DNA from 2 places in the Kitasatospora sp. NPDC058444 genome. Region 2 is predicted to be linked to the other one. Evidence: predicted binding sites of a transcription regulator. Region 2 holds the regulator's gene; the other holds the start of a gene.
The links. The regulator HrcA, encoded in region 2, represses chaperone genes, less so after heat shock. The targets are predictions, from matches to a motif close to TTNGCACTCNGNNNNNCNGAGTGCNAA.
Positions count from the first base shown of each region.

Region 1: a site for HrcA is predicted at 1,753-1,779, ahead of ACFWP2_RS32640 (FmdB family zinc ribbon protein). Genes of this name have one in related genera too.

Region 1 is NZ_JBHXLL010000045.1:36,859-40,807, forward strand. Features, by position in the region: gene ACFWP2_RS32630 (hypothetical protein) at 90-299, shown strand; gene mscL (large conductance mechanosensitive channel protein MscL) at 360-779, opposite strand; gene ACFWP2_RS32640 (FmdB family zinc ribbon protein) at 1,436-1,741, opposite strand; gene ACFWP2_RS32645 (MFS transporter) at 1,869-3,242, opposite strand; gene ACFWP2_RS32650 (potassium/proton antiporter) at 3,537-3,949, opposite strand, start outside.
Region 2 is NZ_JBHXLL010000001.1:35,109-39,057, reverse strand. Features, by position in the region: gene dnaJ (molecular chaperone DnaJ) at 1-947, opposite strand, end outside; gene hrcA (heat-inducible transcriptional repressor HrcA) at 1,024-2,058, opposite strand; gene htpX (zinc metalloprotease HtpX) at 2,348-3,268, shown strand; gene ACFWP2_RS00165 (hypothetical protein) at 3,292-3,876, shown strand; gene ACFWP2_RS00160 (DUF3097 domain-containing protein) at 3,908-3,949, shown strand, end outside.

The sequences.
Region 1 (3,949 bases), on a different contig from region 2:
CCTGGCGCGGAGTGTTCCGCACCGGGGCCCGAGGCGTGCCACGGGGCTCTTAGGCTGGAGGGGAGGGACGAACGGACGGAGTGGACGGCTTGAGCGAGCAGGGGCAGGAAAAGGACCAGGCGCAGGAGCCCCGGAAGGCCGAGGCCGCCAAGGCCCGGCTGGTCTTCCGGGACCCGTTGGACCAGCAGTCCAGGGACGACACCGACGCGGGCTGGGGTGCCCGCCCCGGGGCGGCGGAGAGCGGTGGACGGGGGCTGGACTGGTACCTGAGCCAGCGCCCGCCGCACCACGGGGACTGAGGAACGGGAACCGGACGGGAACTGAGGAACGGGGACCGGGCGCCGACCGGCGTCCGTCGGTCAGCGCAGCGGCGCGACCAGCGCGTCGCGGATCTCGGTCAGCAGGGTGACCTCCTTGGCCTCAAGGTCCGCCGCCTTCTCGGCGAGGGTCTTGCGGTGGGCCGCCAGCCTGTTCATGGGCACGATCAGAACGAAGTAGACGACCGCCGCGGTGATCAGGAACTGGAGCGCGGCGCTGAGCACCGATCCCCACAGGATGAGGATTCCGGACGTGACCTCGCCGGTCGGGCTCAGCTCACAGGGCCCCTTGAGGCAGGAGCTGTAGGACGCGAGGTCCTTCGTCCCGAAGACGCCGACGATCGGATTGATCACGCCCTTGACGAAGGCGTTGACGATGTTGGTGAAAGCCGCGCCGATGACCACGGCCACGGCGAGGTCGACGACATTTCCACGCAGCAGGAATTCCTTGAAGCCTTTCATGCCGCCTCGAACGACGAAGTCGCCTCCCGGTTACGGGTGATCTTCCGTAGGCCCGGATTGACAACCCGTCCGGCCCAGTGCGCCTCCCGGGGGCGGCGGCAGACCGGCCCGCGCGGGCCCCAGGGCCAGCGCCGCCGCCACCGCGAGCAGCACCAGGACCGGCGCCCCGGCGCGCCGTCGTACCGCACTGCGCCAGCGGTGCCACCCGCCGCACCCGCGCCGGATCGGCGGGAAGCTCGGCAGCTCCTGCCGGGGCGGTACGGCGGGCGCGGGCAGCGGGAGGGGCAGGGGCAGGGAGAAGCTCGTGGTCGTCATCGACGCACCTCCGGAGTGTCGGCGGGCCGGCCCGTCGCGGACCGGATGCCCACACGATGGAGCGTTTCCGGCGAACTCGGAAAGCGATTTCCCCAGCCTGTGGAAAACCCGCCCCTGTGGACAACTTCGTCCACCCGTACGAGTTACTCCGACCCGCCCGAGGTGACGGAAAGCCCAGCGGGCCCCGCGGTGGGGGAGAAGGGGAGAGGGGGAGAAGGGGAGCGGGGGCGGCCGGACCCCGGGGGAAACGCGGAAAGGCCCGCCGCCCCCGCGTGGAAGCGGGGCCGGCGGGCCTGACCGAGGTCTGCGGGCCGTCCCGGGCCGATGGCCCGGCGCCGAGGTCAGCTCGCGGCCGGAGCCGGGCTGGACGACGACGAGGAGCCGGAGCTCGACGACGAGGAGGACGTGGACGCGGAGGACGACGTCGAGGGGCTCGACGACGACCCGGCGCTCACCGTGCTGCTGGAGGACGAGCGGCTGTCGGTCCGGTAGAAGCCGGAGCCCTTGAACACGACGCCCACGGCCGAGAAGACCTTGCGGAGCCGTCCCTGGCAGTCGGGGCACGTGGTCAGTGCCTCGTCGGTGAACTTCTGCACCGCCTCCAGGCCGTTGCCGCACTCGGTGCACTGGTACTGGTACGTGGGCACTTGTCTTCCTCCTGGCACTCTCGCCTGATGAGTGCTAACGATGGTCAATGATGCGGCATTCCGCGGGATCAGTCCAGCGACTCCGGTGTGAGATGGGCCGGGCCCGGCCCGCGGGCCGCCGCCCCGCTCAGCCCTTGGCCGCGCCCACCAGCCGCCCGGCACCGCCGTGCTGCGCCTGAACGTCGCCCGAACCCGCGGCCGCGGCGGCGCCCGCGCCGGCCGCCCCGTGCCCCGGCGCCACCAGCAGGTGCCGCAGCGAGAGCAGCACGATCAGACCGGCGCCGGCCCCGGCCAGCGGCACCAGGAACCCGGTCGAGGGCCCGTGCCCGTCGATCAGCCGGCCCGCGGCCATCGAGCCCACGGCCAGCCCCAGCCCGATGGCGCCGGTCAGCCAGGTGAAGGCCTCCGTCTTGGCGCCGTCCGCGACGAGCGTCTCGACCAGGGTGTAGCCGCTGATCAGGGTCGGTGCGATGGCCAGCCCGCAGATCAGCCCGGCGACGGTCAGCGCGACCAGGTTGGGCATCGCCCACAGCGCCGAGCAGCCCAGCACCAGCAGCGCGTAGCTGATCAGCATCCGCTGCTGCACCGGCCGCCGCCAGGCGATCACGCCGTACAGCACGCCGGCCAGCATCGAGCCGCCGGCGAAGATCCCGTACACGGTGCCGCCGGCGTCGTGCTGCCCGACCGAGTCGGCGAAGGCGTTCACCGACACCTGCATGCCGCCGAACACCGCGCCGACCCCGAGGAAGGTGCCGGCCAGCAGTCGGACGCCGGGGGAGGCGAGCGCCGAGGCGCGCTTGGTACCGGGCTCCGGCACGATCCGGGCCGGGGCGGTGCGCCGCTGGGCGGCGAAGGCCAGGCCGCCGACGACGGTCAGCGCGGCCTCGGCGGCCAGGGCGGTGGCCGGGTTGGCGAGGGCGGCGATGCCGGAGGCCAGGATCGGGCCGATCACGAAGGTGAACTCGTCCGTCACGGACTCGAAGGCGAAGGCGGTGCTCACCCGGGCCGCGGAGGCGTCGGAGGCGCCGTCCGCGGTGAACGTGGCGACCCAGCGGGCCCGGACCATCGCGCCGACCTGCGGCACGCTGGCACCGGCCGGGACGGCGGTCAGGAACAGGCTCCAGGCGGGCGCGTGGCCGAGCGCGAGGGCGATCAGCGCGCCGACGGCGGCCGCGTGCACCAGGACGCTCGGGACGAGCACCGCGGCCTGGCCGTAGCGGTCGGCGAGCCGCCCGGTCTGCGGCCCGATCAGGGCCTGGGCGACCGCGGCGACCGCGGTGACCGTACCGGCGGTGCCGTACGAACCGTGGGTCTGGGCGACGAGCAGCAGGATGCCCATGCTGAGCATCGCGTACGGCAGCCGCGCGACGAGGGCGGGGGACAGGAACGTCCAGGCCCCGGGCGTGCGCAGCAGCTCGCCGTACCCGACGCGGGCGGGGGCCGGAGCTGCGGGGGTGGCCGCGAGGTCCGCGGCGGTGTCGACCGTTCGGCGCGCCGTCACGGTCGGTCCTTCCTGCTGCCTGGTAGCGCGGCAGGGCATGGTGAAGCCCCGACGGCGCCGAGAGTCGTCCTCTCGCGCGTCGACCGGGGTAGATACCGGGCCGGTCCGGCGTGGTGGCCGGGAGCCGGACCGCGGCCGCCGAGCGGTCGCGCCAACTCTGCGTCAGGCAGATGCTGGGGGTGGTCTAGCGGTGGTTAGACAGGTGATCGAACCATCATATCAGTTACGCGCGTAGATTCCGTGGGCCACCCCCGGCCCCGGCCGGAGGGGCCGCCCGCCCCTCCGGCCCCGCGCTCAGCGCCCGTTCAGCCACCCGGCGAGCTTGCCGCCCTTGTCCACGGCCCGCAGCCGCCGCTCCGCCGCCTCGCCGACCTCGTCGGTGGTGACCACCAGCAGTTCGTCCCCGCCGCGCAGCACCGTCGCCTTGTCCGGCACGAAGGAGTTCCCCTCCCGCACGACCAGGGTGACGGCCGCCCCCTTGGGCAGCCGCAGCTCGCCGATCTCCACGCCCGACATCTTCGAGGCGGGGGAGAGCGCGACCGACAGCAGGTGCCCGTGCAGCTTCTCCAGCGGGGCGGACTCGATGCCCAGGTCCTGGCCCATGTCGCCCTCGTCGATCCGCAGCCGCTTGGCCACCCACGGCAGGGTCGGCCCCTGGAGCAGGGTGAAGACGACGACCAGGATGAAGACGATGTTGAAGACGTCCT
Region 2 (3,949 bases):
TGGGTGATGCCCCGGCCGTGCAGCGGGATCGACTGGCCGGACTGGGTGCCGGGCCGGATGTCGACCTCCTCCAGGCCGTCCAGGGTCTGCAGCGGCACCTGGGTGCCGAGCGCGGCCGCCGTCATCGGGATGGTGACGGTGCAGTGCAGGTCGTCCCCGCGCCGCTGGAAGATGGTGTGGCTGGTCTCGGCGATCTCGACGTACAGGTCGCCGGCCGGGCCGCCGCCGGGGCCGACCTCGCCCTCGCCGGCCAGCTGGATCCGGGTGCCGTTGTCGACACCGGCCGGGATCTTGACCGTCAGGGTGCGGCGGGCGCGCACGCGGCCGTCGCCGGCGCACTCCGGGCACGGGGTCGGCACGACGGTGCCGAAGCCCTGGCACTGCGGGCACGGGCGGGAGGTCATGACCTGGCCCAGGAAGGACCGGGTGACCTGGGAGACCTCGCCCTTGCCGCGGCACATGTCACAGGTCTGCGCCGAGGTGCCGGGGGCCGCGCCCTCGCCACTGCAGGTGGTGCAGGTGACGGCGGTGTCGACCTGGAGTTCCTTGGTGGTGCCGAAGGCGGCCTCCTCCAGGGTGATCTCCAGCCGGATCATGGCGTCCTGGCCGCGGCGGGTGCGCGAGCGCGGGCCGCGCTGGCCGGCCGCGGCGCCGAAGAAGGCGTCCATGATGTCGGAGAAGCCGAAGCCCGCCGCGCCGGCGCCGAAGCCGCCCGCGCCGCCGCCGCCCGGGGACAGCGGGTCCCCGCCGAGGTCGTAGACCTGACGCTTCTGCGGGTCGGAGAGCACCTCGTAAGCGGCGTTGATCTCCTTGAACCGCTCCTGCGTCTTCGGGTCCGGGTTGACGTCCGGGTGCAGTTCGCGTGCCAGGCGCCGGAACGCCTTCTTGATCTCGTCCTGCCCCGCATCCCGTCGGACGCCGAGTACCGCGTAGTAGTCCGTGGCCACCAAATGCTCCGCTTGTTCCGCCTGTAGTAGTGCTGCGACTGGACGCCACCGTTAAATCTTTTAACGGTGACCTTTGCTAGGACTCGGCCAGGATCTGGCCCACGTACCGCGCCACCGCTCGCACCGCCCCCATTGTGCCCGGGTAGTCCATCCGGGTCGGACCGATCACACCCAGTTTCGCCACGCTCTCGTCGCCCGAACCGTAGCCGACCGAAACGATCGAGGTGGAATTCAGCCCTTCATAGGCGTTCTCCCGCCCGATCCGGACCGTCATCGCGGCGTCCGCGGTCTCACCCAGGAGGCGGAGCAGGACGACCTGCTCCTCCAGGGCCTCCAGCACCGGCTGGATGGTGAGCGGGAAGTCGTGCCCGAAGCGGGTCAGGTTGGCCGTGCCGGCCAGCATGATCCGCTCCTCGTTCTGCTCGGCGAGCGTCTCGAACAGGGTCGCCAGGACGGTGCTGACGGTCGGCCGGTCGACCTGCTCGAACAGCGCCGGCAGCTCCTCCAGCAGCCCCGGGACCTCCGGGAGGCGCCGGCCGGCGGCCCTCGCGTTGATCCGGGCCCGCAGGTCCGCCAGCACCGTCTCGCCGACCGTGCCCGGGCAGTCGACCATCCGCTGCTCGACCCGGCCGGTGTTGGTGATCAGCACCAGCATCACCTTGGCCGGGGCCAGCGCCACCAGCTCGATGTGCCGGACGGTGGAGCGCGACAGCGAGGGGTACTGCACCACCGCGACCTGCCGGGTCAGCTGGGCGAGCAGCCGCACGGTGCGGGCGACCACGTCGTCCAGGTCGACCGCGCCGTCCAGGAAGTGCCGGATGGCCCGGCGCTCGGGAGCGCTCATCGGCTTGATCTCGGCGAGCTTGTCGACGAAGAGGCGGTACCCCTTGTCGGTCGGGATGCGGCCGGCGCTGGTGTGCGGCTGGTGGATGTAGCCCTCCTCCTCCAGCGCCGCCATGTCGTTGCGGACGGTCGCCGGCGAGACCCCGAGGTTGTGCCGCTCCACCAGGGCCTTGGAGCCGACCGGCTCCTCGGTGCCCACGTAGTCCTGCACGATCGCGCGCAGTACGGCGAGCTTGCGTTCGTCCAGCTGGCGGACCTCACCGGCCATGGGGCGCGCACCTCCGTCCTCGCACGTCGTCCGACTGTGTCCCTTGCTGCCGCGGGCCGTTCCGGGAGGCCCTCGGCCTTGGCACTCTGAACGTACGAGTGCCAGAACCGTACCTGCCAGTGTAAGGCCCGGGTCCTACGGCAGGAACGGCCCGAGCGGGGTGATCCTCCCCGCAGTTCCGGACACGGCCCGCGGGGCGCCGCCGGTTCGATCCTCCCGGCACCGGGGTGGTGCCGGGAGGCCGTCCGGGTGGCAGCATCGAAAGCGACGGCGAACGGAGGAGCAAGCGATGTCGAGCTCGGGCCAGCACACCCGTTTCGCGCCCGACCGCGGCCTGACCGGCCGCATGGTCGCGACGATGTTCGTGATCGGGCTGCTGTACGTCGGTTTCACCGGCCTGCTGATCGCGCTGCTGCGCGGCGCCTGGCCACTGATCGTCCTGATCTCCGGCGGGCTGTTCGTGGCCCAGTTCTGGTTCAGCGACAAGATCACCGAACGGGCGATGGGCGCCCACCAGGTGTCCCCGGAACAGTTCCCCCAGCTGCACGGCACCGTCGACCGGCTCTGCGCGCTGGCCGACATGCCCAAACCCCGGGTGGCGGTCGCCGACAACGACATGCCGAACGCCTTCGCCACCGGCCGCAACCCGCAGAACGCGGTGATCTGCGTGACCACCGGGCTGCTGCGCCGGCTGGAGCCGGAGGAGCTGGAGGGCGTCCTCGCGCACGAGCTGTCGCACGTCGCCCACCGGGACGTCGCGGTGATGACGATCGCCGGCTTCCTCGGCGTCCTCGCCGGGGCGATGACCCGGATCGCCGTGTACGGCGGGTTCATGGGCGGCGGGCGCAACAACAACGACCAGAACGCCGCCATCCTGGCGCTGATCATCCCGCTGGTGTCGATGGTCGTCTACGCGATCAGCTTCCTGCTCACCCGGCTGCTCTCCCGCTACCGCGAGCTGGCCGCCGACCGGGCCGCCGCCCAGCTCACCGGCCGGCCCAGCGCCCTCGCCTCGGCGCTCACCAAGGTGACCGGGCAGATCGCGGCCATCCCCAGCAAGGACCTGCGCCAGGCGCAGCCGTACAACGCCTTCTACTTCGCCCCCGCGCTGGGCGCCCGGGAGGCCGCCACGCAGCTGTTCTCCACCCACCCGAGCCTGGAGAAGCGGCTGGCGCAGCTGGCGAGGATCTCCGAGCAGCTCGGCCGCTGAGCCCCTGACGCGAAAGGACCGCCGTGGGAATCCTGGACGCCCTCTTCGGCCGCACCAAGCCCGTCAAGCCCGACCTCGACCAGCTGTTCGGCGTGCCGTCCGCCGCGCTCACCCTGGAGGCCGGGGCCGGGTTCACCCCCACCGGGCTCGGCTCGGTCTGCTTCGCGGCCGTCGAGGGCGCGGCCTTCGTGCAGGTCGAGCAGCAGGTCCGGGCGCTGCTGGACGCCGACACCGAACGCGGCGGCGTCCCGGTGGAGGCCTCCAAGGACGACTACGGCTACTCCTGGCTGCTCGCCCGGCACCGGCCCGAGGAGCTGCCGGAGCTGGTCAACGACCTGCACGCGGTCAACAGCGAACTGGAGGCGAACGGCTTCGGGCCGCAGCTGCTCTGCTCGCTGGTGGCCTTCCGCGACGGGCAGGGGCAGTCGCTGGCCCTGGTCTACCTCTACAAGCGGGGGACGTTCTACCCCTTCGCCCCGATGCCCGGCGGCGGGGAGAAGCGCAACAGCCCGCTGGAGCTGCAGGTCAACGCGATGCTGGGGAACGACCTGCGGCTGGAGAAGGACCTGAGCCGCTGGTTCCCGGTCTGGGGCGCGCCGGGCCTCTGACGCGCCGTCCGCCCTCCCTATGATCACCCGTATGCGCAGTCGCCCGTACGGACCCGACCTGACCCCGCCGTGG